Regions from separate parts of the Agrobacterium sp. 22-3639C2 genome, predicted to be linked through region 3. Evidence: predicted binding sites of a transcription regulator. Region 3 holds the regulator's gene; each other region holds the start of a gene.
What was found. The regulator LexA, encoded in region 3, represses DNA repair genes until DNA is damaged. The targets are predictions, from matches to a motif close to TGTTCNNNNTGTGTTCNG.
Positions count from the first base shown of each region.

Region 1: a site for LexA is predicted at 2,025-2,042, ahead of ruvC (crossover junction endodeoxyribonuclease RuvC). Genes of this name have one in related genera too.
Region 2: a site for LexA is predicted at 2,094-2,111, ahead of recA (recombinase RecA). Genes of this name have one in related genera too.
Region 4: a site for LexA is predicted at 6,017-6,034, ahead of ACQZ6D_RS22155 (ATP-dependent helicase). Genes of this name have one in related genera too.

Region 1 is NZ_JBNWDB010000002.1:924,949-932,395, forward strand. It holds gene ruvB (Holliday junction branch migration DNA helicase RuvB) at 1-696, opposite strand, end outside; gene ruvA (Holliday junction branch migration protein RuvA) at 822-1,439, opposite strand; gene ruvC (crossover junction endodeoxyribonuclease RuvC) at 1,471-1,983, opposite strand; gene ACQZ6D_RS11930 (methyl-accepting chemotaxis protein) at 2,232-4,541, shown strand; gene ACQZ6D_RS11935 (LLM class flavin-dependent oxidoreductase) at 4,674-5,675, shown strand; gene ACQZ6D_RS11940 (YebC/PmpR family DNA-binding transcriptional regulator) at 5,730-6,476, opposite strand; gene ACQZ6D_RS11945 (pyridoxamine 5'-phosphate oxidase family protein) at 6,677-7,180, shown strand; gene ACQZ6D_RS11950 (MBL fold metallo-hydrolase) at 7,219-7,447, opposite strand, start outside.
Region 2 is NZ_JBNWDB010000001.1:830,639-838,085, reverse strand. It holds gene ACQZ6D_RS04130 (pseudouridine-5'-phosphate glycosidase) at 27-950, opposite strand; gene ACQZ6D_RS04125 (carbohydrate kinase family protein) at 982-1,923, opposite strand; gene recA (recombinase RecA) at 2,170-3,261, shown strand; gene alaS (alanine--tRNA ligase) at 3,493-6,156, shown strand; gene ACQZ6D_RS04110 (VOC family protein) at 6,232-6,615, shown strand; gene ACQZ6D_RS04105 (glutathione S-transferase family protein) at 6,693-7,319, opposite strand.
Region 3 is NZ_JBNWDB010000001.1:379,226-386,672, reverse strand. It holds gene kdsA (3-deoxy-8-phosphooctulonate synthase) at 1-541, opposite strand, end outside; gene ACQZ6D_RS01895 (VOC family protein) at 541-1,422, opposite strand; gene lexA (transcriptional repressor LexA) at 1,633-2,355, shown strand; gene ACQZ6D_RS01885 (glutathione S-transferase family protein) at 2,794-3,477, shown strand; gene ACQZ6D_RS01880 (ComEC/Rec2 family competence protein) at 3,494-5,929, opposite strand; gene gltA (citrate synthase) at 6,236-7,447, shown strand, end outside.
Region 4 is NZ_JBNWDB010000005.1:380,436-387,882, forward strand. It holds gene ACQZ6D_RS22140 (acyltransferase family protein) at 12-1,154, shown strand; gene ACQZ6D_RS22145 (FkbM family methyltransferase) at 1,391-2,335, opposite strand; gene dinB (DNA polymerase IV) at 2,754-3,833, opposite strand; gene ACQZ6D_RS22155 (ATP-dependent helicase) at 3,857-5,923, opposite strand; gene ACQZ6D_RS22160 (carboxylesterase family protein) at 6,211-6,948, shown strand; gene ACQZ6D_RS22165 (LacI family DNA-binding transcriptional regulator) at 7,160-7,447, shown strand, end outside.

The DNA.
Region 1 (7,447 bases), on a different contig from region 3:
AGCGAAATCGCGAACCCGGCGCAAGAGCCGTCCGGCGATGCGCGGCGTGCCGCGTGCACGCCTTGCTATCTCGCGTGCGCCATCGTCGGTCATGTTCAGACCCATCAGCCGCGCGCCGCGCCGAACGATCAGTTCCAGCTCGTCGACAGTGTAGAAGGCCAGACGGACAGGAATGCCGAAGCGGTCGCGCAGCGGCGTTGTCAGCAAACCAAGACGCGTGGTCGCGGCAACGAGGGTGAACTTGGAAAGATCGATCTTCACCGAGCGGGCCGCAGGCCCCTCACCGATGATGAGGTCGAGCTGGAAATCCTCCATCGCCGGATAGAGAATTTCCTCGACTGCCGGGTTGAGACGATGGATTTCATCGATGAAGAGCACATCGCGCTCCTCGAGATTGGTCAAAAGTGCGGCAAGGTCGCCAGCCTTGGCGATCACCGGTCCGGAGGTGGACTTGAAGTTGACGCCAAGCTCCTTGGCCATGATCTGCGCCAGCGTGGTTTTGCCGAGACCGGGAGGCCCGACGAACAACACATGGTCCAGCGCCTCGCCACGGTTCTTGGCGGCCTCGATAAACACCTTGAGATTGGCGCGAGCCTCGGCCTGGCCGGTAAAATCGTCCAGCGACTGCGGGCGCATTGTGGTGTCGATATCTTCACCGCGCTTGTCCGCCGAAATCAGTCTGTCCGCATCGCTCATAGAGGGCATTCCATTGTTCTAACCAGTTCAAGAGATGGTCTTCGCCGCTATATCACGACTGTCGCACGAAGGCGCTTCACGAAATTCAGCATCGCACCCGGCTTTGTTCGCTTGCTGCGCGCAGCTTAGCGTGAAAGTTCGCGCAGGCCGAGCCGGATGAGTTTGGCACTGTCGCCGCCCTCCCCGCCGTTCTTCAGCGCGGCCGCAACGGCATTTGCGGCCTGATCGCGTGAATAGCCGAGATTGGTGAGCGCCGACACGGCATCCGCCACCGGCGCGGAGGCGACACCCTCGCCAAGTTCCTGCTTGAGCCCGATGGAAGCCGAAGCTTCTCCTGCAAAGGCAGGCGCCTTGTTGCGAAGCTCGGTAACGAGGCGCACCGCCACCTTCGGCCCTACGCCCGGCGCACGCGAAATCATCACCTTGTCCTGCAGCGCTATCGCATTGGCGAGTTCAGAAGGCGACAGGGTAGACAAGACGGCCAGCGCCACTTTCGAACCGACCCCCTGCACACTCTGGAGCAGATTGAACCATTCCCGCTCAAGTGCCGACAAAAAGCCGAACAGCCTCAACTGGTCTTCGCGCACATAGGTTTCGATGAAGAGGACGACCGCTTCACCAGCGGAACCTATTTTTGAGAGTGTGCGCGCCGAGCAATAGGCGACGTAACAAACGCCGTGCACATCCACCAGCACGTAATCCGTGCCGATTTCCTCAATGGTGCCTTTAAGTTTTCCGATCATGATGCCGCCCGCTGCAATGAGACTTCAATATTCAACCGGCTGCCAATAGCCGCGCCATCCTGTCGCCGCCGCGATTATGGGCGTGGCAGATTGCGATCGCCAAGGCGTCCGCCGCATCGTTACCCTTGAATTCTGCTTTCGGCATCAGGATTTTCAGCATCATGTGGATTTGCTGCTTTTCGCCGTGCCCAACACCTATGACGGCTTTTTTGACCGCGTTCGGCGCATACTCGAAAACAGGCAACCCTGCCCTCGCCGGAACCAGCATGGCAATGCCGCGCGCCTGACCGAGCTTCAGCGTGGCGACAGCATCCTTGTTCACGAACGTCTGCTCCACCGCCGCCTCATCGGGCTGATAGCTGTGAACGGTATCCGCCAGCCCATCATGCAGCTGGCACAGGCGGGAGGCGAGATCCATATCACCATCCGATGTCACAGTGCCGGAAGCGACAAACCGAAGGCTGTTGCCGAAGGTTTCGATGACACCCCATCCGGTGCGCCGCAACCCGGGGTCGATACCGATGATTCGAATCGTCTTTTGCATAAGCCACCCTATCTTTTCGGCTGCGACCCTGCCAGCGATAAGTGAACAAAACGACAACATTGATCAAATTTGCAGTGCAGCATTTACCTCTGCTTAAACCGCGTACCGCATTGTTCCCGCACAAAATCAAAAAAGGGGAGCTGCGGACATGATGATCCGCAGCGCAATATTTTCGCCATATCAGCCATCCGGTGGCGCCATCAATGCATGGTGCGGGAAGTGATACGGCATTGAGGGCTGCATCGGCCATGCTGAACCGTTTTCATTCCATATCCACCAAAGTGCTCGTGATTTTCCTTGCGCTGATGACGATCTCGACCGGGGCTCTCACGCTTCTCGGCTATCAAAGCAGCAGCGGCGTTCTCGAGGAACAGGCGTCGAAATCCATGGAGAGCATTCTCGTCTTCAGGGGCGATATGCTGCAGGAACGCCTTGAGCAGCTTGAAACGCAGGCGGATTCTATCGCCAAGATCGAATCCCTGCAGATGGCGGTAGTTTCCATGCGCAGCGGCTGGGGCACCGTGCAGAAGAGTTCCGGCGACGCAAAGGCGGAACTGCAACGCGTCTTCGTCAAGGAAAACCCCTACGGAGAGAAAGAAAAGCTCATCAAGCCCGAAAATCCGAGCGGCTTTTATTATTCCACCCATGAAAAAACCCAGACGGATATCGGCGGCTACCTCAAGGGAACCCCATTCAGCGATGTTCTATTCATCGATCCGGCCGGCACGGTTTATTACTCCTATCTGAAAGGACCGGCTTTCGGGGAAACCGTCACGGGTGGCGCCTGGGCGGATAGCGGCCTTGGGGCTGCTTTTGCGCGCGGAGCCACCAACGCAGGAAAAGCCGTGAACGACGTGGCGCAGACGAGTTTCTCCGGTCTGCGCATCGACGCCGCGACTAAAGAGGCCGGCATCTATTTCGGTATTCCGGTAGTCAAATTCGGTGCGTTCAAGGGCATCGTTCTCTTCCGCGTCAAACAAGAGGTCTTCAGCCAGATCCTCGCGAAAGGCATCTCCGCCGGCAGCTCCGAACAATCCGCGATCGTTTCCGCCGATGGCAAGGTTCTGGGCGTGGACGGAAACGGTCTCGTCAGCCTTAATCCGGCAATCTATGGCTTCCATGCACAAGCACTCAATACGTCCGGTATGACGATTGCCAAGATCAACCGTCCGGACGGCGAAGCCAATGCCTATGCCCGCGCCTTTTCGTTTGCCGGTGAAAAATACCTCGCGGTGGAAAGCATGTTGCGCAGCGAGTTGAACGCCGGTTCCATTTCGATTGCCGGCACGCTAGCCGTCATCGGCCTTTGCGTTCTGGCAGCCATGTGCGCGGCAACCGCCTTTTTTGCACGGCGCCTGTTCGCACCGCTGGAGAAGCTGGCCGGGCTGACCGGCGAAGTGGCGGCAGGCCGTCTCGATGCCGAGATCGGCAATCAGGACCGCAAGGACGAGATCGGCCGCATGGCGCGCGCGCTTGGCAGTTTCCGCGAAAAACTCATTTTGCAGAGGGAAATGGAAGCGACCGCGTCCCGTACGCGCGAGGAAGCCGAAATGGCACGCCGCGCACATCTTGCGGAACGAGAGGCCGAGGCCGGCACGCTGCAAATGGTCGTGCGTTCTCTTGACGAAGGGCTGGATCGACTGGCAAGCGGCAATCTCGCCTATCGCATTGAGACTGTCTTCCCAGACGATCTTGAAAGCCTGCGCCACAACTTCAATACGGCGCTTGCAAGGCTCAGCGAGACCATGCAGGCCATCGGCGGCAATTCCGCCGCCGTTCGCGGCGGCTCGGAGGAAATGCGAGTAGGTGCAGACCAGCTCGCTGAGCGCACCGAACGGCAGGCCGCCTCCATTACCGAGACGGCAAGCGCCATCAAGGCAATCACCGAAGCCGTCCGCGACCAGATCGAACGCGCCGAACAGGCAACACGGATCGCCCGCGACGCCAGTACGCAGGCCACTGCGTCCAGCCACGTCATGGAGCAAACAATCGCCGCCATGGAAGCGATCCAGACCTCGTCGCGCCAGATCAACCAGATCATCGGCGTTATCGATGAAATCGCCTTCCAGACCAACCTTCTCGCCCTGAACGCAGGTGTGGAAGCCGCGCGTGCGGGCGAGGCCGGCAAGGGTTTTGCCGTTGTGGCGCAGGAGGTGCGCGAGCTGGCACAACGCTCGGCCGCCGCCGCAAAAGAAATCACCAGCCTGCTGAAGCGCTCCACCGACGAGGTTTCCACCGGCGTGGCACTGGTCGAAAAGGCGGGGGCCTCGCTAACCGGCATCGGCAAGCACGTGCAGACCATCAGTTCCCGCATCGAAGAGATCATGGAATCCACCCGCGAGGAGGCGCATACGCTTGCGGAAATCAACAGCACCGTCACCAGTCTCGACACCATGACGCAGCAAAATGCCGCCATGGTGGAGGAGACGACGGCGGCCATTCACAATCTCGCTTCCGAGGCGGGCGAGATGGACGGCAGGCTCGGACAATTCGTGCTCGCTTCCGACCGGCAACCTCCAGACCATCGCGAAACCCGGCAATTCCGTCGAGCGGGCTAAAAAAATGAAAAGGGGCCTCTTTCGAGGCCCCAATTTTTTTGAACCATCCTTCAATTCTGCGCGACTTCTATGGTAAATCGGGACACGCGCCTTACATCCGCATCAAAGACAGAATTTGTGTAGGAGCGTTGGATGATCCCCTTTTCCATTCTCGACCTTTCGCCAATCGGCGAAGGCGAGAGCGTCAGCCAGGCGCTTGAGAATTCTCGCCGCATGGCGATCAAGGCTGAAGACCACGGTTACAACCGCATCTGGCTTGCGGAGCACCATGGCATGCCCGGTATTGCGAGCGCAGCCACATCGCTCGTGATCGCCCATGTTGGTGCCGCCACGAAACATATTCGCGTCGGTTCAGGCGGCATCATGCTGCCTAACCACTCCCCGCTCGTCATTGCCGAACAATTCGGCACGCTGGCGGCACTGTTGCCTGGCCGGGTCGATCTCGGACTTGGCCGCGCGCCGGGAACCGATATGCGGACGGCAAGGGCGCTGCGCCGCAATCTTGATGCCGGTGCGGAGAACTTCCCGCACGACATCATCGAGCTCCAGCAATACCTTGGCCAGCCCCAGCAGGATCAGGCGATCCTTGCCGTGCCCGGCATGAATTCGCACGTGCCGCTCTGGTTGCTTGGCTCAAGCACCTATAGCGCGCATCTGGCAGCTGCACTCGGCCTGCCCTATTCCTTTGCGTCGCATTTTGCGCCTGACATGCTGATGGAGGCGATCCATATCTATCGCGAGCGCTTCCAGCCCTCTGCGACGCTGGACAAGCCCTATGTGATGGTTGGAGTGATGGGAGTCGGCGCCGATACCGACGAGGAGGCGCAATATCTCTTCACCTCGTCACAGCAGCAATTCGTCAACCTGCGCCGCAATGTACGCGTCCCGTTCCCCAAGCCGGTTTACAGCATGGACGACCACTGGAACGAGATGGAGCGTTTTTCGGTGGAACATACCTTGCGTTTCGCCGCCGTCGGCTCGCCTGAAACAATCGGACGCCACCTCGACGGCTTCCTCGCCGAAACGCAGGCCGACGAACTGATCGTCTCGATGCCGATCCACAATATCGAAAAACGGCTGCGATCCGTGGAGATCTTCGCCGATGTGCGGACCTCCATCAGGAAGGCCGCCTAAACAAAAAGCCCCGGAGCGATGACGCTGCCGGGGCTTTTTTTTAAATCTGAACCGTCAGGCGGAAAGCTTGGCGAGAATTTCTTCCGAAACTTCGAAGTTGGAATAGACGCTCTGCACGTCGTCATCGTCTTCGAGATTGTCGATGAGCTTCATCAGCGACTGCGCCTTTTCCTCATCCACCGGCACCGTGTTCTGCGGCTTCCAGATTGCCTTGACGCTTTCAGCTTCGCCGAGCACGCCTTCCAGCGCCTTGGAAACCTCGTTCATCGCCTCGAAACCGCAGATGATGGTGTGACCGTCCTCAGAAGATTCGACATCGTCGGCACCAGCTTCGATAGCCGCTTCCATGACCTTGTCGGCATCGCCGACTTCGGCCTTGTAAGTGATCTCACCGACGCGGTCGAAGGAGAAGGAAACCGATCCGGTTTCGCCGAGTGCGCCACCAGCCTTGGTGAAGATGGAGCGGACGTTGGAGGCGGTGCGGTTGCGGTTGTCGGTCAAGGCCTCGACGACGACGGCGACGCCACCCGGGCCGTAACCCTCGTAACGGACCTCATCGTAGTTTTCGCTGTCTGCACCGGAAGCTTTCTTGATCGCGCGCTCGATATTGTCCTTCGGCATGGACTGGGCCTTGGCGTTCTGAATTGCCAGGCGCAGGCGCGCGTTCATGTTCGGGTCGGGCATGCCCGCCTTTGCCGCAACGGTGATTTCACGCGCAAGCTTGGAAAACATTTTGGACCGAACGGAGTCCTGCTTGCCCTTGCGGTGCATGATGTTCTTGAACTGTGAATGACCAGCCATGGAAAACCTGATTGTCTTAATTTGGAGATTGCGGGCCTTATAAGTGCGATATGCCCGCCGTTCAAGCCCGCAAGCGCTTTCTCTTGGCCGCAAGAATATAAGGAACTGATTTATCCGCTTTTCGTTTTGACAATGAAAGCGGAAGAGCGGGACATTTTTCACCCTCCCGGTCGCCGCAGCAAACCCAACGGAGGAAACACATGGTCAGTCTGACTGAAGCAAGAGAAAACCCTGCCCGCCAGCTCTGGGATGAGGTCAATTCGGTCCATGCCGGCATGCTTGGCCTCGAGGGCCTGCACAATCATATGCAGCCGATGGCACCGCACGCCGACCCCAAGACCAACACGATCTGGTTTTTCTCCAAGAAAGACACCGATCTCGTCAAAACGCTGAAGCCGGGTTCGCGGGCTCATTTTTGTGTCGTCGGCAAGGACCATGATTATCACGCCTGCCTCTCGGGTGTGCTCGAGGCGCGCGACGACAGGACAAAGATCGAAGAATACTGGAACTCCGTCACCGCAGCCTGGTACGAGCACGGTAAGAGCGATCCGCAACTGACGATGCTGGCGCTGCATGTTGACGACGCGGAAATCTGGGCCTCGACTGACAGCACGCTAAAATTCGGCTGGGAAATCGCCAAGGCCAATATGTCCGACGATAAAATGCCTGATGTCGGCGTTCGCCAGCACCTCGCCTTCGCCTGAGATACCGACTCCCCCGACTTTCCTCGCCGGTCGCTTTACTATATGCCTTTTGGCACCAGTATCTGCGGCTGGCGGGGAAGGTTTCTCATTGAGACCCGGATGATCGCATCTTTTGCGTAGGCGATCTGGAAGCTTTCCCCAAACATCGTCAAAAACTGCTCCAACGGAGGCCCAGTGCGGTGCATGGGCAAGATCAGTGCGGAGCGCAGGCGCTTGACCACGCGGCTCATGCTGTCGGCCCCCATCGTCAAACCACCATCCACTGGA
Region 2 (7,447 bases), 450 kb from region 3:
TTTGAGGATAATCCAGCCTCTAACGCTTAGTTAAGCGCCACAGCAATCTCTGCTGCGAGCTGGGCATTGTTGCGTACCAGCGCGATATTGGTCGCGAGGCTGCGGCCGTCGGTCAGGCGGAAGATATCGCCGAGCAGGAAGGGCGTGACGGCCTTGCCGGTGATGTCCTCGCGCTCGGCGTGGGAAATGGCGCGATTGATGTAGATTTCCATCTCCTCGCGCGGAATTTCGTCCTCTTCCGGCACGGGATTGGCAATCAGCATACCGCCATCGATGCCGAGCTGTTCGCGGGTCGTCTGAAAATTGGCGATGGCTGCAGGGCTGTTGAGCGACAGCGGGCTGGGAAGGCCCGAAGAACGCGACCAGAAAGCCGGGAACTCTTCCGAACCGAAAGTCACGACAGGCACGCCGTTGGTTTCGAGAACTTCCAGCGTCTTTGGGATGTCAAGAATGGCCTTGGCGCCGGCGCAGACGACGATCACGCCGGTTTTGGCAAGCTCGGTCAGATCGGCCGAAATATCGAAGGTCTCCTCCGCGCCCTTGTGCACACCGCCGATGCCGCCGGTGGCGAAAACGCGGATGCCGGCGCGGGCAGCGGCAATCATGGTGGCTGCCACTGTCGTGGCACCGGTGCGGCGCTCGGCAATCGCAAAGGCAATATCTGCGCGCGAGACCTTCATGGCGTCGGTGGTCTGGGCGAGCGCTTCGAGCTGCTCCTTCTCGAGGCCGATATGCAGCGTGCCGTGAATGACGGCGATGGTTGCCGGAACGGCTCCCTGATCGCGGATGATCTGTTCGACGCCTTCAGCCATCTCGATATTGCCGGGATAGGGCATGCCGTGGGTGATGATGGTCGATTCCAGCGCGACGATCGGCGCGCCGCGCTGTTTGGCAGCGGCAACCTCTTGCGAATAGACGATGGGCAGGAGCGGGGAGATGGGGCGGGTCATTCTGTTTGTTCCAGACTATAAGAAAACGGGTTCATGCCAGCATTTCGGCCTTGGGGACAAGCCCCAACATGGTCTCGACACTGTCTTTTGACAGGTCTTGGGCGGTGGCGAAAGGCGATTGCACGGTGATGGCGGCCGCAGCGGCACCCAGTCGCAGGGCCTCAGTGATGGTTTTGCCCTCCGCAATCGCCGCGAGATAACCTGACGCCATGGCGTCTCCGGCCCCGGTTACGTCTTTCACCTCGCGGATGATGGGTGGGTGGAGGCTTGCGGTTTGCGTCGCGTTGAAGGCTACCACTTCGCTTGCGCCACGGGTGATGACGCCGCCGGCAAGGCCTGCCCTGCGGAGAATGCCCGGCCAGTCGCGAACATTGTCTGCCGTCTGTCCTGTCAGCGCGCGCGCCTCTGCCTCGTTCATGAAGAGAATGTCGATATCGGCGAGCATGTCCTTCAGCTTCACCGCCTTGGCGGGCGAAATGGCGATGGCCGCAAGCGGCTTTTGGCAGGCGCGGGCAATGAGACCGAGCGCCTTCAACGTATCCTCCGGCAGATTGGCATCGCAAAGCAGAAGGTCGCTCGCGGTAATCGCGTCACGCACCGCGCGAACTTTGAGGCGGCGCGGCGAAAACAGCTTGTAAAGGTCCATATCCGCGAGTGCGATGACAAGATTGCCGTCGCGCTCCAGAATGGCGGTGTAGCTTGGCGTGCGGCGATCGAGGAAAACGAAGGGCGTATCTTCCACGCCCGCCTGCCTTGCTGCCTCGGCCACCGCTTCGCCGGTCACGTCACCGCCGCGCGGCGCGATGATACGGACGGCAAAACCGAGCCGGGAAAGATTGCGCGCCGCATTGAAACCGCCGCCGCCAGCCTCTTCCATCCATGAGCCAGGATTGCTGGCGCCGGGCGCCGTTTCAGTCTCGATCATGCCGCGCCTGTCTATATGCGCGCCGCCCAGAACGAGTATTTTCTTCACGCTTGTGTTTCCCTCTTTCGCGGATGGAAAAGGTGGACGATTCGCCCCAATCTTTTGTTTGTTCCCCTTCACATCCGGTCCGCAGCGATAGGCCGGACACGGAAAAACGAAAGCAGAACAAACCACTTATCGCTATTTGTTTTCAATATGCTGGCTGCGCCTTGCGATATGAGAACAAATAGAGTACATCCTATTTCCATACTGCTTCATTGCCTGTGCGGCTTCAATAACCTAAAGGTGGATCGGATGGCACAAAATTCTTTGCGTCTCGTAGAGGATAAATCGGTGGATAAAAGCAAGGCACTGGAAGCGGCGCTCTCCCAGATCGAACGGTCGTTCGGCAAGGGATCGATCATGAAGCTCGGTTCCAATGAAAACGTGGTTGAAGTAGAGACCATTTCGACGGGTTCTCTCAGCCTGGATATAGCGCTCGGTATCGGCGGTCTGCCGAAGGGGCGTATCGTTGAGATTTACGGCCCGGAAAGCTCCGGTAAGACGACGCTTGCGTTGCAGACGATCGCGGAAGCCCAGAAAAAGGGCGGCATCTGCGCCTTCGTGGATGCAGAACACGCGCTCGATCCGGTCTATGCCCGCAAGCTCGGTGTGGATTTGCAGAACCTTCTGATCTCGCAGCCGGATACGGGCGAGCAGGCGCTTGAAATCACCGATACGCTGGTGCGCTCCGGTGCCGTCGACATTCTGGTGGTGGACTCGGTTGCGGCGCTGACGCCGCGTGCCGAAATCGAAGGTGAGATGGGCGACAGCCTGCCGGGCCTTCAGGCACGTCTGATGAGCCAGGCGCTGCGCAAGCTGACCGCCTCGATCTCCAAGTCGAAGTGCATGGTGATCTTCATCAACCAGATCCGCATGAAGATCGGCGTCATGTTCGGTTCGCCGGAAACGACGACGGGTGGTAATGCGCTTAAATTCTACGCCTCGGTGCGTCTCGACATTCGCCGTATCGGCGCCGTCAAGGAGCGTGAAGAGGTTGTCGGCAACCAGACCCGCGTCAAGGTCGTCAAGAACAAGATGGCACCGCCTTTCAAGCAGGTGGAATTCGACATCATGTATGGCGAAGGTGTTTCCAAGACCGGCGAGCTTGTCGATCTCGGCGTGAAAGCCGGTATCGTCGAGAAATCCGGTGCATGGTTCTCCTATAACAGCCAGCGTTTGGGGCAGGGGCGTGAAAATGCCAAGACCTTCCTGCGCGACAATCCGGAAATGGCAAGCGAGATCGAACTGGCGCTGCGCCAGAACGCCGGTCTGATCGCCGATCGGTTCCTGCAGAATGGCGGCCCGGAAGCCGGCGAAAGCGACGACGGTCCCGACGAGGGCTGATGCATTCGAAGGTCCGGGCGTTCGCGCCCGGTGGCTTTGCCGGCGTGAGCCGGTATGGATCAAAAGGGTCGTGCGATTTTCCTCGCGTGGCCCTTTTTCTTTGCCTAGACGCCTTGGTGCGCCTCCATGGCTGGACAGGGCAGGATGCGGACGATAAAAGCCTTTGATTTTGCAAGATAGCCATCATTCGGGATGGCGGTGATGGACTCCAGCTGTGAGCGGTGTGTGGGCATGAGCGGTGTGAATGAAATTCGGTCGACCTTTCTCGACTACTTCAAGAAGAACGGACACGAGATTGTGCCCTCCAGTCCGCTGGTGCCGCGCAACGATCCGACGCTGATGTTCACCAATGCCGGCATGGTGCAGTTCAAGAACGTCTTCACCGGTCTCGAAAGCCGTCCTTATTCCACGGCCGCTTCCGCGCAGAAATGTGTGCGCGCCGGTGGCAAGCATAACGACCTCGACAATGTCGGTTATACGGCGCGTCACCATACGTTCTTCGAAATGCTCGGCAATTTCTCCTTTGGCGACTATTTCAAGGAAGAGGCGATTACCCATGCCTGGAACCTGATCACCAAGGAATTCGGCATCGATCGCAACCGTCTGCTGGTCACGGTCTATCACACCGACGACGAGGCTTTTAATCTCTGGAAGAAGATCGCCGGTTTCTCTGACGATCGCATCATCCGTATTCCGACCAGCGATAATTTCTGGGCCATGGGCGATACCGGTCCGTGCGGTCCCTGCTCGGAAATCTTCTATGACCACGGCGATCATATCTGGGGCGGACCGCCCGGTTCACCGGAAGAGGATGGCGACCGTTTCATCGAAATCTGGAACCTCGTCTTCATGCAATATGAGCAGCTGACGAAGGAAGAGCGCATCGATCTGCCGCGCCCGTCTATCGACACCGGCATGGGTCTCGAGCGCATTTCGGCGTTGTTGCAGGGCAAACACGACAATTACGACACCGATCTGTTCCGGGCGCTGATTTCGGCCTCCGTCGAAGCGACCGGCGTTCCGGCAGAGGGCGAGAAGCGCGCCAGCCACCGCGTCATTGCCGATCATCTGCGCTCCTCCGCTTTCCTGATCGCCGATGGCGTCCTGCCGTCAAATGAGGGCCGTGGTTACGTTCTGCGCCGCATCATGCGCCGCGCCATGCGCCATGCCGAGCTTCTCGGTTCGCGCGAGCCGCTGATCTACAAGCTGCTGCCGGCGCTGATACAGCAGATGGGCCGCGCCTATCCGGAACTGGTTCGCGCCGAGGCGCTGATCTCCGAGACGCTGAAGCTTGAGGAAACCCGTTTCCGCAAGACGCTGGAACGCGGCCTGTCGCTGCTGTCTGACGCGACCTCGACCCTGCACAAGGGCGACATGCTGGACGGCGAAACCGCCTTCAAGCTTTACGATACCTATGGCTTTCCGCTCGATCTGACGCAGGATGCGCTGCGCGCCCGCGAAATCGGCGTCGATATTTCCGGCTTCACCGATGCCATGCAGCGCCAGAAGGCGGAAGCACGCTCGCACTGGGCTGGTTCTGGCGACAAGGCGACCGAAACGGTGTGGTTCGAACTGAAGGAAAAGCTCGGCGCGACCGAATTCCTTGGTTACGACACTGAAACAGCCGAAGGCGTCATTCAGGCGATCGTCAAGGACGGCAAGTCGGTGGATAGTGCTGCCGAGGGCGAGACGGTGCAGATCGTCGTCAACCAGACGCCATTTTATGGCGAGTCCGGCGGTCAGATGGGCGATACCGGCGTAATCTCAGGCGATAACGGCACCTTTACCGTTTCAGAAACCCAGAAGAAGGGCGAGGGCCTTTTCGTGCATTCCGGCACGGTGTCCAAGGGTGGATTGAAGCTCGATGACGCCGTGCAGCTGACGGTCGATCACGACCGCCGCTCGCGTCTGCGCGCCAACCACTCCGCCACCCACCTGCTGCATGAGGCGCTGCGCGAGGTTCTTGGCACGCACGTTGCTCAGAAGGGTTCGCTGGTCGCACCCGAGCGTCTGCGCTTCGACGTTTCGCATCCGAAGCCGATGTCGGCCGAGGAGCTGAAGGTCGTCGAGGAAATGGCAAACGAGATCGTCTTGCAGAACTCGCCTGTCGTGACGCGTCTGATGAGCGTTGACGACGCCATCGCCGAGGGTGCTATGGCACTGTTTGGCGAAAAATACGGCGATGAAGTCCGCGTTGTCTCCATGGGCACCGGTGTTCACGGTGCGAAGGCCAACCGTCCGTACTCGGTCGAGCTTTGCGGCGGCACCCATGTTGCCGCAACCGGCCAGATCGGCCTTATCCGCATTCTCGGCGAAAGTGCTGTCGGTGCGGGCGTGCGCCGTCTTGAGGCCGTAACGGGTCAGGGCGCGCTTGCCTATCTCTCCGAGCAGGATGAGCGCGTAAAGGCACTGGCCTCGTCGCTGAAGGTTCAGCCGGGCGATGTACTGTCGCGTGTCGAGGGACTTCTCGACGAGCGCAAGAAGCTGGAGCGCGAGCTTGCGGATGCCCGCAAGAAACTCGCAATGGGCGGCGGCTCGTCGGATGCCGGCGCAAACGACGTACAGCAGGTTGCGGGCGTCAATTTCCTCGCAAAATCCCTGTCCGGCATCGATGCCAAGGACCTCAAGGGTCTTGCAGATGAAGCCAAGGCAAATATCGGCTCCGGCGTCGTGCTGCTGATCGCCGTGTCCGCAGACGGCAAGGCAAGTGCTGTTGCTGCCGTGACCGAGGATCTGACTGGCCGTTTCAGCGCCGTCGATATCGTCCGCACGGCCTCTGCGGCCCTCGGCGGCAAGGGCGGCGGTGGACGCCCGGATATGGCGCAGGCCGGCGGCCCCGATGGCGCCAAGGCACAGGACGCCATCAACGCGGTGGCAGCGGCCCTGGCGGCCTGATCTGGATGAATTGAAAAAAGGCGGGGTTCTACCCCGCCTTTTTGATTCTGGATGTTGAAATCCGAAAGGAACGTGATGCGCTTTGTAAATCCCATCCCTTTCGTGTGCGATATCAACCGCTCCAGGGAGTTTTATCGTGACCGGCTCGGCCTGAAGGTTTTGGACGATTTCGGAAATTTCGTCCTCTTTGAAAGCGGCTTTGCAATCCATGAGGGGCGTTCGCTCGAACAGACGGTCTGGCGGACATCGCCGGACACGGACAAACCTTACGGCAGACGGAATCTGCTGCTCTATTTCGAACATGAGGATGTCGATGCGGCATTTCGGAATATTGCGCCGCATGTGGAGTTGATCCATCCCGTTGAACGGCAGGCATGGGGACAGAGAGTGTTCCGTTTTTATGATCCGGACGGGCATGCAGTCGAGATCGGCGAACCACTCGCCCAGTCCAACGAATAAGCCCGCTTCCAAAATCCGTTTTGTAACCCTTGCGAGCGCTGGTGCTCCGCTTTCAGGCGAAATGCCTGTCAGTTTCCTCAACCCGCCGCCTGCATATCCTTCGCTGCCGCTTCGTCAAGCTGGGTGGCCCGCTTGAAGGCGGGGCGGTCGGTCAGATGCGCCATATAGTCCGTGAAGGCCGGACGTTTTTCGATTGTGCCGAACTGCAGGCCCCAGCCGACATGGGCACCTACATAGACATCCGCCGCAGTGAAGTGATCGCCGGCAATGAAGCGGTTTTCGCTGACGGCACGTTCGAGCGTGTTGATCGCATCCGCATAGCTGCCGCAGCCAGCCATACGCAGCTTTTCCTGCGGCACCTCGAAACCCATCGCCTTCATGCTGGTTGTCATTTCCAACGGACCGGCAGCAAAAAACATCCAGCGGTAATAAAGTCCGCGCGCTTTCGGCGTCGGCGCAAGGTTGGCGCCCGGAAAGGCATCCGCCAGATAGGCGCAGATCGCTGCCGCTTCGGTGACAATGGTGTCGCCGTGTTTGATGGCGGGCACCTTGGCCATCGGATTGATCAGCCGATAGGCCGGCGATTTCATCGACGTCGAGAAGCCCAGTATCTCTGTCTTGTAGGGAACGCCCACTTCCTCGAGCATCCATCGCGCAATGCGTCCGCGCGACATGGGATTGGTGTAGAAGATCAATTCACTCATTGCTTTGCCTCCCCAAGCAAAATTGCAAAAGCATCATTGAAAACCCGCGCGCAGTTCGCGCTGACACGGTGCGTTTTTATAGTCCACAGCATTATCTGTTTTCCCGAAGGATCGCGCTGGTAACCACA
Region 3 (7,447 bases):
AACCGAAGGACGCGCCGCGCTCGCACAACATCACATTCGGATTGCCGCTCTCATTGAGCTTGGCAAGCACGTTCTTCATGTCCCAGGGCGCCAGAAACTGGCCTTTCTTGACGTTGATGACGCGGCCGGTTTTGGCGGCAGCAACGAGAAGATCGGTCTGGCGGCTGAGGAACGCCGGGATCTGCAGCACGTCCACTACCTCGGAAACGATGGCGCATTGCTCTTCCGTGTGGATGTCGGTCAGAACAGGAAAACCGAATTCCTTTTTGAGATCGGTAAAAACCTGCATCGCGTTATCCAGGCCGATGCCGCGTTTTCCGGAAAGCGAAGTGCGGTTCGCCTTGTCGAAAGAGGACTTGTAGACAAGCCCTATTCCCAGCTTGTCGCAAAGCTCCTTCAGGACGCCAGCGATCATGAAGGCATGTTCGCGGCTTTCCATCTGGCAGGGACCGGCAATCAGCGAAAACCGCTCAGTATTCGAGAAGGAAACCTTGCTGGCGCCGTCGCCGGCAGTGACTTTAAGATTGTTCGTAACGCTCATCATTTTTCCTCGAAGGCGAAGGCAACGCCCTGACCGGGTGCTGCGGGCACCACCAGACGGCCGTCCGCTTTTGCGCAGGACACGCCATTAGCAGCAAGCACCGCCTCTGTCACGGCAAGATCGTGTGACGAAAAGACGATGCCCGCGCCGCGCAATCCGCCTTCGTTGCCATCCTGAGCACTCAGGGCCTGCCCGCCGAAAGGCGGTTTTCCGGTCAATCTGATGCTGGCATTGCCGGTCGCGAAAACCATATCACCGCGCGGAGACCATTTACCTTCACAGCCAAACACCGTCTCGATCAGGCCCGCCACCTTCGCATCGCCGCCGGTAAACAGGACGATTTCACTCAGGCCGGTGACACCATTGGCGTGGCGCTCAAGCATGGTGCGATCGCCCGGAAGGGCTTGAAGCCGTTGACAACTGAACAAAAAGAAATCCGCGGCCGCCCCGCTTGCCGCAAAAGCCAGCCGGAACGCCGCCTCGCCTTGCGAGCCATCCGGCATCCGAACAGGCCGCGAAAACTCGAAAACATCGCCCGCCGAAAGGCCGGCTGCCCGAAACCGCTCATGGTCAACCAAGGCGTCTTTAGTCCTGGCGACAAGAGCCGAAAAACCCTCCTGCCCGTCCCGTTGCCGGAAGGCCACATCCCTGCCGGTGAACACATCACCCCCCTCTATTGACGCATTATATTTAGCCGGATCAGCAATTGCGAGCGGCTCCAGATAGGTGCCATCGGCGAAAAATACGCAGGCATTTTGGGTGCCGAAAGGGTGCAGAGCCTCCGGCGCAACCGTAAAGCCAAGACTGACGAGGCGCTTCACGGCGACGCCTATGACTTCCACGGGCAAAACGAGATGGTCAACGCTATAGGGTTTCGTCATGACATGTATCCTGCTGGCCTTCCGCCCGGAGCATGCCGGGACGGTTTTGACCGCACAAAAGCACAATTGCGTGCTATGAGGCAAATCATCACAGCAATAAATGGCACCTTCACGAAATTTTAGGGGATTGCAGAACACATATGGAACATATAGTGTTCGTTCTGTATTTGTTTCGCGACTTCCACTACGATTCTAAAGGGTGTTTTCCTCATGCTCACGCGCAAACAGCAGGAATTGCTTCTCTTCATTCATGAACGAATGAAAGAGTCCGGCGTGCCGCCCTCCTTCGATGAAATGAAGGACGCACTCGATCTTGCTTCGAAATCCGGCATCCACCGCCTGATAACCGCTCTCGAAGAGCGCGGGTTCATTCGTCGGCTACCGAATAGAGCTCGGGCGCTGGAAGTCATCAAGCTGCCCGAGGCTTATACGCCGGGCGCAAGGCCGCAGCGCGGCTTTTCGCCAAGCGTTATCGAAGGCAGCCTTGGCAAACCCAAAACGCCGGAACCGGCCCCTGCCCCCAAGACGCCGGCCAACGATCTGGGCGGGGCTGTCACCGTGCCGGTCATGGGCCGCATCGCTGCGGGCGTGCCGATTTCCGCCATTCAGAACAACACCCATGATGTGGCCGTGCCAGTAGACATGCTTGGCACGGGCGAACATTACGCTCTTGAGGTCAAGGGTGATTCGATGATCGAGGCCGGCATTTTCGACGGCGACACAGTCATCATCCGCAACGGCAACACCGCCAATCCCGGGGATATCGTTGTGGCTCTGGTGGATGACGAGGAAGCCACGCTGAAGCGCTTCCGCCGCAAGGGTGCCTCCATTGCGCTCGAGGCGGCAAACCCAGCCTATGAGACCCGTATTTTCGGGCCCGACCGGGTGAAAATTCAGGGCAAGCTGGTGGGGCTGATCCGCCGCTACCATTGATCTTATCGAACCGAACGTGCTCACTTTACATTAGGCGTCATCGTGAAGATGGCGCCTATATATGGTTTGGCTGTTTCCAAACGTGGCGTGCTTTAGCGGGTGCACGAGGATATGCGCCATTCAGCCTATGCGCGTTGCCCTTTCCAAACTAAGTTCCTGCTCCATAAAGATGCTTCGGTTTCGCTACAGGCGTGGTGGCGAATGGGCTGTTCGCTGTAATTGTCGAAGCGATCCCATCCGCTGTTTTTTAGCGACGTTGTTCTGTCGTGTTGCGCAGTCAGTTTAGTGGTCACCAAAGGGTGACTTATCGCAAGGCGCGCTCTCAGTGACCCCACATCACCATTCATCAACGGCGTTTATGGGAGCCATGGATAATTTTCGATATTCCGTGAACGCTTGGCAGGTGTAGAAATACGCGTCATATCCGGGAGATACGCCATGTACGATCTTTATATAGCCAACAAGAACTATTCTTCATGGTCGCTGCGGCCGTGGGTATTGATGCGCACGCTCGGTATCGCCTTTGATGAAAAGCTCATTCCGTTCGGCGAAGGCGTCTCCTTCTCCTCCTTTTCGCCGACGGGCAAGGTGCCCTGCCTGGTCGACGAGGGTATGACGGTTTGGGAAACGCTTTCGATCGTCGAATATCTTGCTGAAAGACACCAGAGCGTCTGGGCAAGCGACAAGCATGCGAGGGCCTGGTCGCGTTCGGCCGCAAGTGAGATGCATGCCGGCTTTTCCTCGCTGCGCAATCTCTATCCCATGTCGGTGGGCATTCGGGTCAAACCCAGGGGCGGCGATTCCGGGCTTAAAGCCGATATAAAGCGGATCGATGCGTTGTGGAGCGAGGGTCTCACAAAATTCGGCGGGCCATATCTTGCCGGTCAAAAGTTCACGGCGGTCGATGCTTTCTTCTGCCCGGTTGCATTCCGTTTCCAGACCTATGGCAGCGCGGATCTTTCGCCAGCAGCGAAAGCCTATTGCGACCGGCTGCTCGCCCTACCTGCCATGCAAGAATGGTACGAGGCCGGTTTGAAGGAGAGCTGGCGCGACGCTGGTCATGAAGAGGAAGTTGGCGGGATCGGCGAATTGACTGAAGATTTGCGCGCCAAGGCCCGATGATCCATGCTGACGGCGGTCATTGCGACGCCGCCAGCAGCCGGACGATGGGCTGCGGCAGATCACGGTCGAAACGTCCGCTTTTCCAGTCGTAATAACGGTGCTGGCTCCAGGGCCTGTCCGTTCCGGCGATTGCGGCGCGCAACCCGCTCGCCACACCCTCCTCCCTCTTGTCGGCAAAATCTATTTCCACAGAACCGAGACGCCGCAAGATGTCACGGCTGAGCAGGAGTGCACCCGAGCGGCACTTAGAAAAAGAGGTTCTGCGGGAAACAACGACGATATCGGCAATATCGCAGGCTTTTCCCGCGAAGCGGCCATCTTCCAGAACGACGATCCACTCTCCGCTTGCGGCGCTCGCTACGCACCATATGTCTTTCCTGCAGGTGAAGACGCCAGCTTTGGCGTCTTTGAGCGCCGCCGTCATCTCGCGTACCACGACAGCCATGTCTTCCGGCGACAGTTTCGATCTCGAGTCAGAACCAGCAGTATTTGCCATGCTCTCACCATTTATAAAATCTGGCGGCACGGTTTTTTCCGGCAGCAGCAGCGCCCTTTGCCACTGGCCGTAAACGAAGCCCTGCGGACGGGCTTTTGTGGTTGAGACCTTGCCGTCCTCCAGGAGTGCCACCAAGTCGCCGTCCTCGTGAATCAATAGATCCGGCAGATCACGATAGGCCGTAACTGCCGACACACCGAAGGCGAAGAGCAGAAACGGGATGCCAAGAAGCGCAAGCCGGCTGCGCAGCAATGTCAGCAGCAGGAAACCCACCGAAGCCAAACCGATAAACCAGCCGTGCGGACGCCCAGTCGCTGCGCTGCCGCCCCAGGAGGCCACCTCGTTTGCAACCTCGATGACGAGTGCCATGCCATAACCCATGATCTTCAGGAACGGCGCATCGAGCCCGAAGGGCATCAGCAGCATGGCGATAAGAGCGAATGGCATGACGATCAGCGACATGAGCGGCATTGCAGCCAGATTGGCGAACAGTCCATAGGTGGTGACACGGTGAAAATGTTCGGCCGAATAGATCGCCGTAGAAAGGCCCCCGATCAGCGACGTCGTGATAACGCCGCCAATGACCGCGCCCATCATTTCCGCCACCTTCAGCCATGCGGGCTTGCGCCCGATGAACAGCCGCTCGCGATCCGTGCGCCAACGGCTCCAGAAGGCATAGGCCGAAACAAGCGCTATGGTGGCCGCAAATGACATCTGAAAACTCGGACCCATGATTTCCGAGGGCGAGAAAGCCAGAATGATCAGGGCGGAAATGGCAACGTTTCTGAGGCTGAGTGATGGCTGATCGAAAAGGACCGCGATCAGCATCACAGACATCATCAGCCAGGCACGCTCGGCGGAAACGGCGAAACCGGAAATCAGATAATAGGCAAGCGTCATCAGCAGTGCCGCGAAAGCCGCGATCTTCTTGACCGGCCAGCGCTGCGCAAAGGCGGGAAACAGGCTGAAAGCCAGTCTCAGGCCAACAAAGAATATGCCGGAGGCCAGTGCCATGTTGAGCCCGGATATGGCAACGATATGGGCAAGGCCGGAGAGCCGCAACGCCTCCATCGTCTCCGCCGATATGGCCTGTCTCTCATCGGTGATGATGGAGGCGGCGAAGGCTCCGGCATCACCGCCGATGGTGGTGCGGATGCGTTCGGCAATTGCGCTGCGAAGGCCGTAAAGCCGCATATCGGCCCATTCCAACCAACCCTTGTCAGGCCTTGCGTCACCAACGGGTGATACAAGCGCCTGCGGTGATTTATAAAAGAAACCGGTCGCGCCTATGCCTTTGAAATAGGACGTGAAGGCGAAGTCGTTCAGTCCCGGTAAGGCCGGGCCGGATGGCGGCGAGAGGCGGACCTTGCCGCGAAGGGTTGCGCCGAGTGCGATCGGCTCGCCTCCGCCACGCGAAAGCACCGATATCCTCTGCGGCGGACGCGACAATGTCGGGTCCGCTGTTGCGGTCAGATCGACGACATATCGCCAGTAGCCGCGTGCATCGACCTCCCGGCGCGCCACGGTGCCGGTGATGGTGGTGGTGACGGGGGTATCCAGCACCACGGTCCCTGCCCTTCGGGTTTCGAAATCTGCCAGAAGCATGCCCAGCAATAGAAAAGCGAAAGGGCCGCAAACCGCCGCCGCAATGCCAGCTTTATATCTCACAAAGAGCGCCAGAACGGCGACAAAAAGAAATGTGGCAATCAAAACGACCGGGGAAGGCGTGGCATCTAGAGAAAACCAGAGTACCGCGCCGCAGCCGATGGAAACGGGAATGAAAAGAAAATCGTGGCCGAATGCGCGCTCCTCGGCCAGGCACATGGCGATTTTTTCGGCCACGGTAGTGTTGCGGTTAATCTCGGGAATAATGGCGGGAGTGTCATATGTTGCCGCATCACTGCTTCGGCGGAGAGGAAACAGAATTTCCCGTGTGCCGGGCAAGTCTCCCTGCATCGTTTTAGCATATTCGAAATGCTGTTTTTCCCCTTGACCGAGCAATCCCCACCGCCCCTTGCCGCACCAAAAACAGGTTTGCAGACCAGCGCTGGGGATTGCAATCCTTTACTTTAACGATGCGTTGACCGAGATTGAATTGCTGCTGCCGGGAAAGCCTGAAGCAACGCGATTGCGTTTGCCGCAATGCACAATTTGACCTTTGGATAGCTTGGCATCCGCGCAAGGATCATATAGCTAATCGGTAGACGCTTAACCGCGGGGCGTATCTCAACGCCCCCACCCGCATGTTTTCGGAGGATCAGTATGACGGAAAAAAGCGCTACAGTGACACTTGGCGAAAAACAGGTCGAACTCCCGGTCAGGGAAGGCACGATTGGACCAAGCGTCGTCGATATCGCCACGCTGTACAAGCACACGGGCTCCTTCACCTACGACCCCGGCTTCACCTCGACAGCCTCCTGCGAATCCAAGATCACCTATATCGATGGTGACGAAGGCGTTCTTCTGCACCGCGGCTTCCCCATTGAGCAGCTTGCCGAACAGGGCGACTTCCTGGAAACCTGCTATCTGCTGCTTTACGGAGAATTGCCGACAGCTGCGCAGAAGAAGGACTTCGACACCCGCGTAACGCGCCACACCATGGTGCACGAGCAGATGAGCCGCTTCTTCACCGGCTACCGTCGCGACGCACATCCGATGGCTGTCATGTGCGGCACGGTCGGCGCTCTGTCGGCCTTCTATCACGACTCGACGGACATTACGGATCCGCACCAGCGCATGGTCGCTTCGCTGCGGATGATCGCGAAAATGCCGACGATCGCCGCCATGGCCTACAAGTACCATATCGGCCAGCCCTTCGTTTACCCGAAGAACGACCTCGATTACGCTTCCAACTTCCTGCACATGTGCTTTGCCGTGCCTTGCGAAGAGTACAAGGTCGATCCGGTTCTGGCTCGCGCCATGGACCGCATCTTCATCCTGCATGCGGATCACGAACAGAACGCTTCCACCTCCACGGTGCGTCTTGCCGGTTCGTCGGGTGCAAACCCGTTCGCCTGTATTGCAGCGGGCATCGCCTGCCTCTGGGGTCCGGCACATGGCGGCGCCAACGAAGCGGCGCTCAACATGCTCAACGAAATCGGCACGGTTGACCGCATTCCGGAGTACATTGCCCGCGCCAAGGACAAGAACGATCCGTTCCGCCTGATGGGCTTTGGCCACCGCGTGTACAAGAACTACGACCCGCGCGCCAAGATCATGCAGAAGACGATGTACGAAGTGCTGGAAGCCACCGGCAACTCCGACGATCCGATCATGCAGGTCGCGCTCGAACTCGAAAAGATCGCTCTTTCCGATCCTTATTTCGTCGAGAAGAAGCTGTACCCGAACGTCGACTTCTATTCGGGTATCACGCTGAAGGCGCTTGGCTTCCCCACGACCATGTTTACCGTGCTGTTCGCACTGGCCCGCACCGTCGGCTGGATCGCGCAGTGGAACGAAATGATCGAGGATCCG
Region 4 (7,447 bases), on a different contig from region 3:
GAGGACAGTGAGTGAGAGAGTCCGAGAGATATCAGTTCATAGACGTTCTTCGCGGCATCGCGGTGCTTCTTGTTTTGATAATTCACATTTCCGAGCTTTATGTCGGCTTCGCGCAACAGGGCAAGGCCGGAGGCAGATGGATCGCAGAAATCGCGCATCAGTTCGATTTCGGTCGGATGGGTGTTACGATCTTCTTTATAATAAGTGGATTCGTGATACCAGGTAGCTTGTCGGGAGGAAGATTTGACGGGAGCGTGAAATTTTTATTGTCTCGATTTTTCAGGCTATTTCCGCTCTTTTGGCTCTCGTTGCTCTTCGCCCTCATCGCCCAGCAATGGGCATCCGGCAAGTATCCTAGTACGACAGATATCTTTCTCAACGCGACAATGGTGCCGGATCTTTTCTCCGTTGAGCCTATAAACGGAGCCTACTGGACTCTCGCTGTCGAGCTGGTTTTCTATGGAATGTGCTTGGCGCTTTTCCTGTTGAAGGGCGTAAAGAACCCCAACGTCTTGGCGCTGCTTGCGCTTGTCCTGACGGCTACTTTCATAGATCGTGAATATCTTCATAAATTTCAAATGTTTGAAGGCAAGCTCGGCGAATATCCCATGCTGTTGGGCTTCATGTTCTGGGGCGCCTTGGCGCGCGCTCGTTTTGAAAAGCAGGGGCTACAAGGATTTGCAGAGCTTGCCTACTGGATCGTAGCAATTGGATGGCTATTTGTGTTCCCAATGGCAGGCTTCAATGAAGCCTACGTCAGAACGCACGCTGAGCCAGATATGGTGTCCCGTTTATATGGCTCTTATTTTGCAGCCTTCGCCGTATTTTTCTTTTCCATTCATTTCTTCAAAATTAAATCGGCGTTTTTGTCATTTACCGGCAGAATTAGTTATTCCATATATCTGATGCATGGTCCCGTCATGTATGCGGGGATCTATTACCTTGATAATTATGGTCAATCACTGCGTGGAAAGATTTCGGTATATCTCTCACTTTTGGTGGTAAGTCTGGCAACATTCTTATTGTCTTACTGTACTTATATCTGGATAGAGAAGCCATCCCAGCGCCTTGGCAAAAGAATATACAATCGTATAGAAAATCGTTACATGCAAAAAATACCGATTGGGCGTCAGATTGGCTCCAAGAGCATGTGACTATTCTTAGGAAATTTTTGGATGATCTTGATGCTCAGGGGTAGCATACTGACCTGGATCCGAATTTCATATTTTTCGTACGCGCAGGCACGCCGACCATAGTCGTCAGCCAGGTTTCGACCATGTTGTTGCGGTCAGTTGCTGATCGGAGACCATCCTTGGCCTGGGTTGTGCAGATAGAGAAAGACCATCATCGTCGACGGTCTTTCTGTCTATGCATTTACGGCGACTGATCCTCAGCGAAGAAGCGTTTGCGCCAGGCCATGTTTCTTGTAAATCATACTCGCTATCAAAGCCTGGGCGATGCGATCATCAGCGTTATTCACGTCCTTGCGAAAGAAGACGGCATCGCCCCATATCAGTCTCTCGCGCTTGGCGGTCTTGAACGGCACCGATGTGTACTCGTATCTATTCAAGTGCGAAAAGTCGATAAATTCAAATCCTGCTTCTGAAAGGATATGATCTATATCCCGGAAAAATGCCGTCTCGTGATACATGGGGCCGAAAAAAACTTCGCAGTGCACGACGTTGGTTTTCTGCAATACATCTTTTGCGCCCGACAGTGCGCGACCCTCGAAGCCCTGTATGTCGAATTTTAAAAAGTCGATGTGTGGCTCTCCAGCTAAAGCTTCATCTAGAGTGGAGGTTTTAACAACGTCAGTCGATACAACACGCATGTCGCCTATATCATCAAAATCTGCGTTGAACTTCAGATTGAGATCAAGCAGGGAAGAGCTGCCATCGTCATTAACAGTATGGAACAGCGCTTCTTTGCCATCCCCGATAAACGCTTCAATCAAAACTAGTCTGGGGTCTGGTTCTGCTGCTGCCCGTTCCTCTATGCGGTGCTTTTGTGGCTCGAAACCGATGGCACGCCAATCGAGAGTACCTTTTGTCAATGGCGCGTAGATGTGATCCTCTGTTGCAAGCAGACGGGCGCCGACATCCACAATAGTCAATCGTCGACGCTGTCTTTGAGAAATTTGCAAAGGATCGACTTCCTCTGCTCGCATTTTTGCTTTGTATTCGTCGCCTGCGAGAATGCTTTCGACAATATTCTTCAAGTCCTCCCCTGACGCCAAACGGTTGGAAAAATGATCCAGCCCGCTTTCGTCCGCGTCCCTATGTAAGAGCGTTTTATAAATCCAATTTACATATTCTTTATTCGACCATTCACTCATTTCAGTTTCTTTCGTACGGCCCGTCGACAGGAGCGGAGTTGCAAAGCTAATTTCTTACAGATTTTTATCCAACACATTTTTGAGATTATTCGAATGCTCTAATCTCGTGGAGGGCATCCATTTTGACGCAGTGCTGCTGCTGATGGCCTCTCAGCACGCGTTGTCAGATGACGTCGTGCGTTTCTTGCATGGCTGCGCTGCATTAAAGCCTATTTAATATGCGGCAAAACCGGGTATCTTGTTTTCATCGAAGCGATGCACCTCCTCCCGCAAAGCTTCGGATTGAGATGACCCTATCCTCCTCCCAAGGGTTGTCTTGTGAACAATGGCACTCCTCCTCCCAGCCGTTGTTCGAAATTTCGGAAAGCCTGCCGCACCTCCTCCCGCGGCGGGCTTTTTCGTTTTCGGGACAGGGGCATCACAGGCCAAGCGCGAGCTGCGCTTCCTCTTCACTCTCTTCGGTGCTCAGCGAGGAAAGGGTAATCCCCAACAGCCTTACCGGACGTTTGAATGGAAAGACGGAGGCAAGCAGGCTCTCTGACATCTCCTGGATCGTTGCGAGGTCAGACACGGCTCCCGACACTGTTTTGCTGCGTGTCGCCTGGCTGAAATCCGAATATTTGATTTTCACGGTCACCGTCTTTCCCGTGATGTCGTGGGCCTCGCAATAACGCCAGACTTTCTGAGCCAAAGGGCCAAGCTCCGCCTTCGCCAAGTCGAGATCGTCGATATCCTCGACGAATGTGTCCTCGGCGCCGACAGATTTGCGGATGCGATCGGGCTTGACCTGCCGTTCATCGATACCGCGGGCGATGTTGTAGAAATAAGGGCCGGATTTCCCGAAATGCTGTTGCAGAAAACCGAGTGATTTCGACTTGAGATCGAGGCCTGTTTCGATGCCGTGCCGTTTCATCCGCTCGGCCGTGGCGGGTCCTACGCCATGGAATTTCTTGACGGCCAGGGCTTCAACAAAGCCAGGCCCATTCTTCGGCGTAATGACCGCCTGGCCATTCGGTTTGTTCAGGTCGCTTGCCATCTTGGCCAGAAACTTGTTGTAGGAGATGCCGGCAGATGAATTGAGGCTGGTGACCGCCTTGATCTTTGCGCGGATCTCCAGCGCAATTTCGGTGGCGATCTCCATGCCTTTCAGGTTTTCGGTGACATCGAGATAGGCTTCGTCGAGCGATAGCGGCTCGATCAGAGGGGTATATTCGGCAAATATCTCCCGTATCTGTTGCGACACCTGCCGGTATACCTCGAAGCGTGGCGGTACGAAGATCAGATCCGGGCATTTCCGTTTGGCAGTGACGGACGGCATGGCTGAATGGACGCCGAAGGTTCTCGCCTCGTAACTTGCCGCAGCCACCACGCCTCGTGCGGCCGATCCGCCGACGGCGACCGGCAGGCCGCGAAGTGCGGGGTTGTCGCGTTGCTCCACCGATGCATAAAAGGCATCCATGTCGATATGGATGATCTTTCGAACAGCCGTGTTATCCATCGTTCCAGCCTGTACGATCTTCCCTATTTCCACATCGCCCGCATCCGCGCGCCTACATCGATGCGGATCTGCTGCGCGCTGCGCTCGGAGGCTGCGGCCGAAACCAGGGGCCAGGTGGCGGTTTCAAAGAACTGCAGCAAAGTTGCCGGTATGAAGCGGGTTCTAGCGGCATAGACATGCCGGTCGCCCTGCGCGTTCTGGCCATGGGTGAAGAACCGTTGCGGGGTTATCAGTGACAGACTGTCCTTGGCGCGCGTCATGGCGACATAGAGCAGCCGGCGTTCCTCTTCGACTTCATGGGTGGAGCCGACACCCAGATCGGAGGGTATGCAGCCATCGACCACGTTCAGGATAAAGACGGAACGCCACTCCTGGCCTTTTGCCGAATGAATGGTTGAAAGCGTCAGATAATCCTCATCGAGCAGCGGCACGCCTGCCTGATCGCTGGTGGCATCCGGTGGATCGAGCGTCAGTTCGGTGAGGAAGCGTTCGCGGGAAGGATAGCCGCCGGCAATCTGCTCGAGTTGCAGCAAATCGGCCTTCCGCGTCTCGGCATCCTCATGGATGCGTTCGAGGTGGGGCTCGTACCAGAGCCGCGCCTGCTCGATATCTGATGGCCAGCCGCCGTGCAATTTTCGCAGGTTCGCCAGCAACTGCACGAAGGATACCCAGTCATCACCGGTTTTGGGTGGCGGCGGAATTTCGGCTAGGGCGAGCAGAGGTTCAGGATCTGCCGCAATCGTATCGAGAATATTGCCGGCTTTCTTCGGCCCGATACCCGGCAGCATCTGAAGTAGCCTGAAACCTGCGACGCGGTCGCGCGGGTTTTGCGCGAAACGCAATACCGCCAGCATGTCCTTTACATGGGCACTGTCGAGAAACTTCAGGCCGCCAAATTTGACGAAGGGAATATTGCGGCGCGTAAGTTCAACTTCAAGCGGCCCGCTATGACTGGAGGTGCGAAACAGCACGGCCTGTTGCTTCAGCGTCATGCCGGTCTCACGATTGGCCAGCACCTGGTCGATAATGAAGTTCGCCTGCTCGGTTTCGCTTTTTACTGTCACGAGCTTCGGCCGCTCGAGTGACTGTCGTTCGGTCCAGAGGTTTTTGGTGAATCGCTCACGGGCAAGGTCGATGACACCATTGGCGGCAGCCAGTATCGGCTGTGTCGAGCGATAGTTGCGATCAAGGGTGATAATATCGGCAGCCGGGCTGAAAGACGCCGGAAAATCAAGGATATTGCGCACCGTTGCTGCCCGGAAGGAATAGATCGACTGGGCATCGTCACCCACCACGGTCAACCCGTGACCGCCCGGCTTCAGTGCCATCAGCACCGCGGCCTGCAGCCGGTTGGTATCCTGATATTCGTCGACCATCACGTGGTCGAAACGATTGCCGATATCGCCTGCAAGGTCGGGATCGCTGACCATCTGGGCCCAGTAGAGCAGAAGATCGTCGTAATCGAGAACGTTCTGGGCCTGCTTGGCCTCCACATAGGCGGCGAATAATTGCTTGAGTTCTTCTTCCCAGCTGGACACCCATGGATAGTGCTGGCGCAGGATTTCTTTCAGCGGCGTTTGTGAATTGACGGCGCGCGAATAGATCGCAAGGCAGGTGCCCTTTGTCGGAAAACGGCTCTCGGTCTTGGAGAAACCCAGTTCGTGTCGGGCAAGGTTCATCAGATCAGCGCTGTCTTCGCGGTCGTGGATCGTGAAATCCACGTCCAGTCCAATCTGTTCCGCATAGATTCGCAAGAGGCGGGCGCCGATCCCGTGAAACGTGCCGGACCAGGCCATCGCATCCGTGAGGGCTCCGGCGTTGGCGCCGATGACCTGCTTGCAGATAAGCTCGACACGACGCGACATTTCGGAAGCGGCACGCCGTGAAAACGTCATCAGCAGGATGCGGCGAGGATCGGCGCCATTGACGATCAGATGCGCCACCCGGTGCGCCAGCGTATTGGTCTTGCCGGAACCGGCACCGGCGATGATCAGCAACGGTCCAGCCGTGTGTCCGCCTGAAGGCCCAACGCCATGTTCCACGGCCTTGCGTTGCTGCTCGTTCAGTTTGTCCAGATAGGCAACCGCCATGCCTGCATCCTTGATATTTGCCTATCCGCACGACGACGGCATTTTTCAAAAGCACTCTTGTTGCAATGATTAGCAAAAACTCAAACAGCAGGCCAGAACAAATAATGAACGCATGTCTCTGTCCTCCACACTGCGGTGGACAAACCTGGCTGATCGATATTCGCAGCCTCAATCGGGTTCCGCATGGCGTGTTGACCGGCATGCTTTTCAAACCACTGAACCAACCCGGCGGCTGATGAGTTCACCAGTCGCGTCTTGGAAGACGTGTTTGTTGGGAGGACAAAAGCATGAAGCATCTGAAACTATGCCTGATCGCTGTTGCGGCACTGGCCACATCGACATTTGCGTTTGCCGAGCAGAAGGCCATGAGGTCTGACGCCACGATCGCGTCGGATATCAATTATCTGCTTTATACGCCCAAAGACTATGCCGGTTCGGACAAAACCTATCCTCTCGTGGTCTGGCTGCATGGCGGCGATCAGGGCGGGAGCGACGTCGAAAAGCTGCGCCGCAGCGGCCTGCCAAAATTGATCGAAGGCGGCCGTGATTTTCCTTTCATGGTGTTTTCGCCACAAAATCCGAGCGAGGAACTGCTTTATCCGATCGAACGTGTCGCAAGCGTCCTGGCTTCCGTTGTAGCGGATCATCGGGTGGACCGCAGCCGTATCTATCTGATTGGATATAGCCGGGGAGGGTTCGGCGCCTGGTCAATGGCCGAACAGTTTCCGCAAACTTTTGCTGCGGTCGTCCCAATTGCCGGTGGCGGCATCCGCCATTACCTCAACCGCACCAATGAAAAGACAGCCTTCTGGGCCTTTCACGGCTCACGGGACGAGGTGATTCCTTTGTCCGATACTGTTGTCCTCGTTCAGCGTCTCCAGGAACTGAAACGCAATGTGCGGCTGACGGTGTTTGAAGATACGAACCATGAAGAGGTGGAGGCAAAAGTGCTCGGCGATGAGGCGATGTGGACCTGGCTTCTCCAGCAAAAGCTTGCCGACGCAAAGACGCCTTCGGCACCCTGAACCCGCAGCGGGCACCATTTTACCGCTGGTATGAAAGCCCATAACCCAGCGCGGCCGTCATAAGGCCGGGCTGGCCGCCTCATAAGCCTTCGTCAAAACATCTCTCCGCAAGCGTGTCTTTCCCCTCTTGACACCGAGTAGGGCAGTCGTGCTAATACGCATTAACAGCTAATACGTATTAGCAGTCAACGAATGTCGGGGAGGGCATTGCGTGACCAGCCATAAACGCCTTACTCAGAACGATATTGCGAAGCTTGCCGGCGTCAGTCAGGCAACAGTATCGCTTGTTCTGAACGGCGCGCCGACCGCGATTGCGCGTATCCCGGCTGAAACACGCGAACGCGTACAGGCGGTCATTCGCAAGACGGGTTATGTCGCCGACCCGATCGCGCGCCGCATGGCCAAGGGGCTTAATCGCATCCTCGGCGTCTTCACCTACGAGCCTGCTTTTCCAAGCGCACAGGCGGACTTCTTCACGCCGTTCCTGTTGGGCATCGAG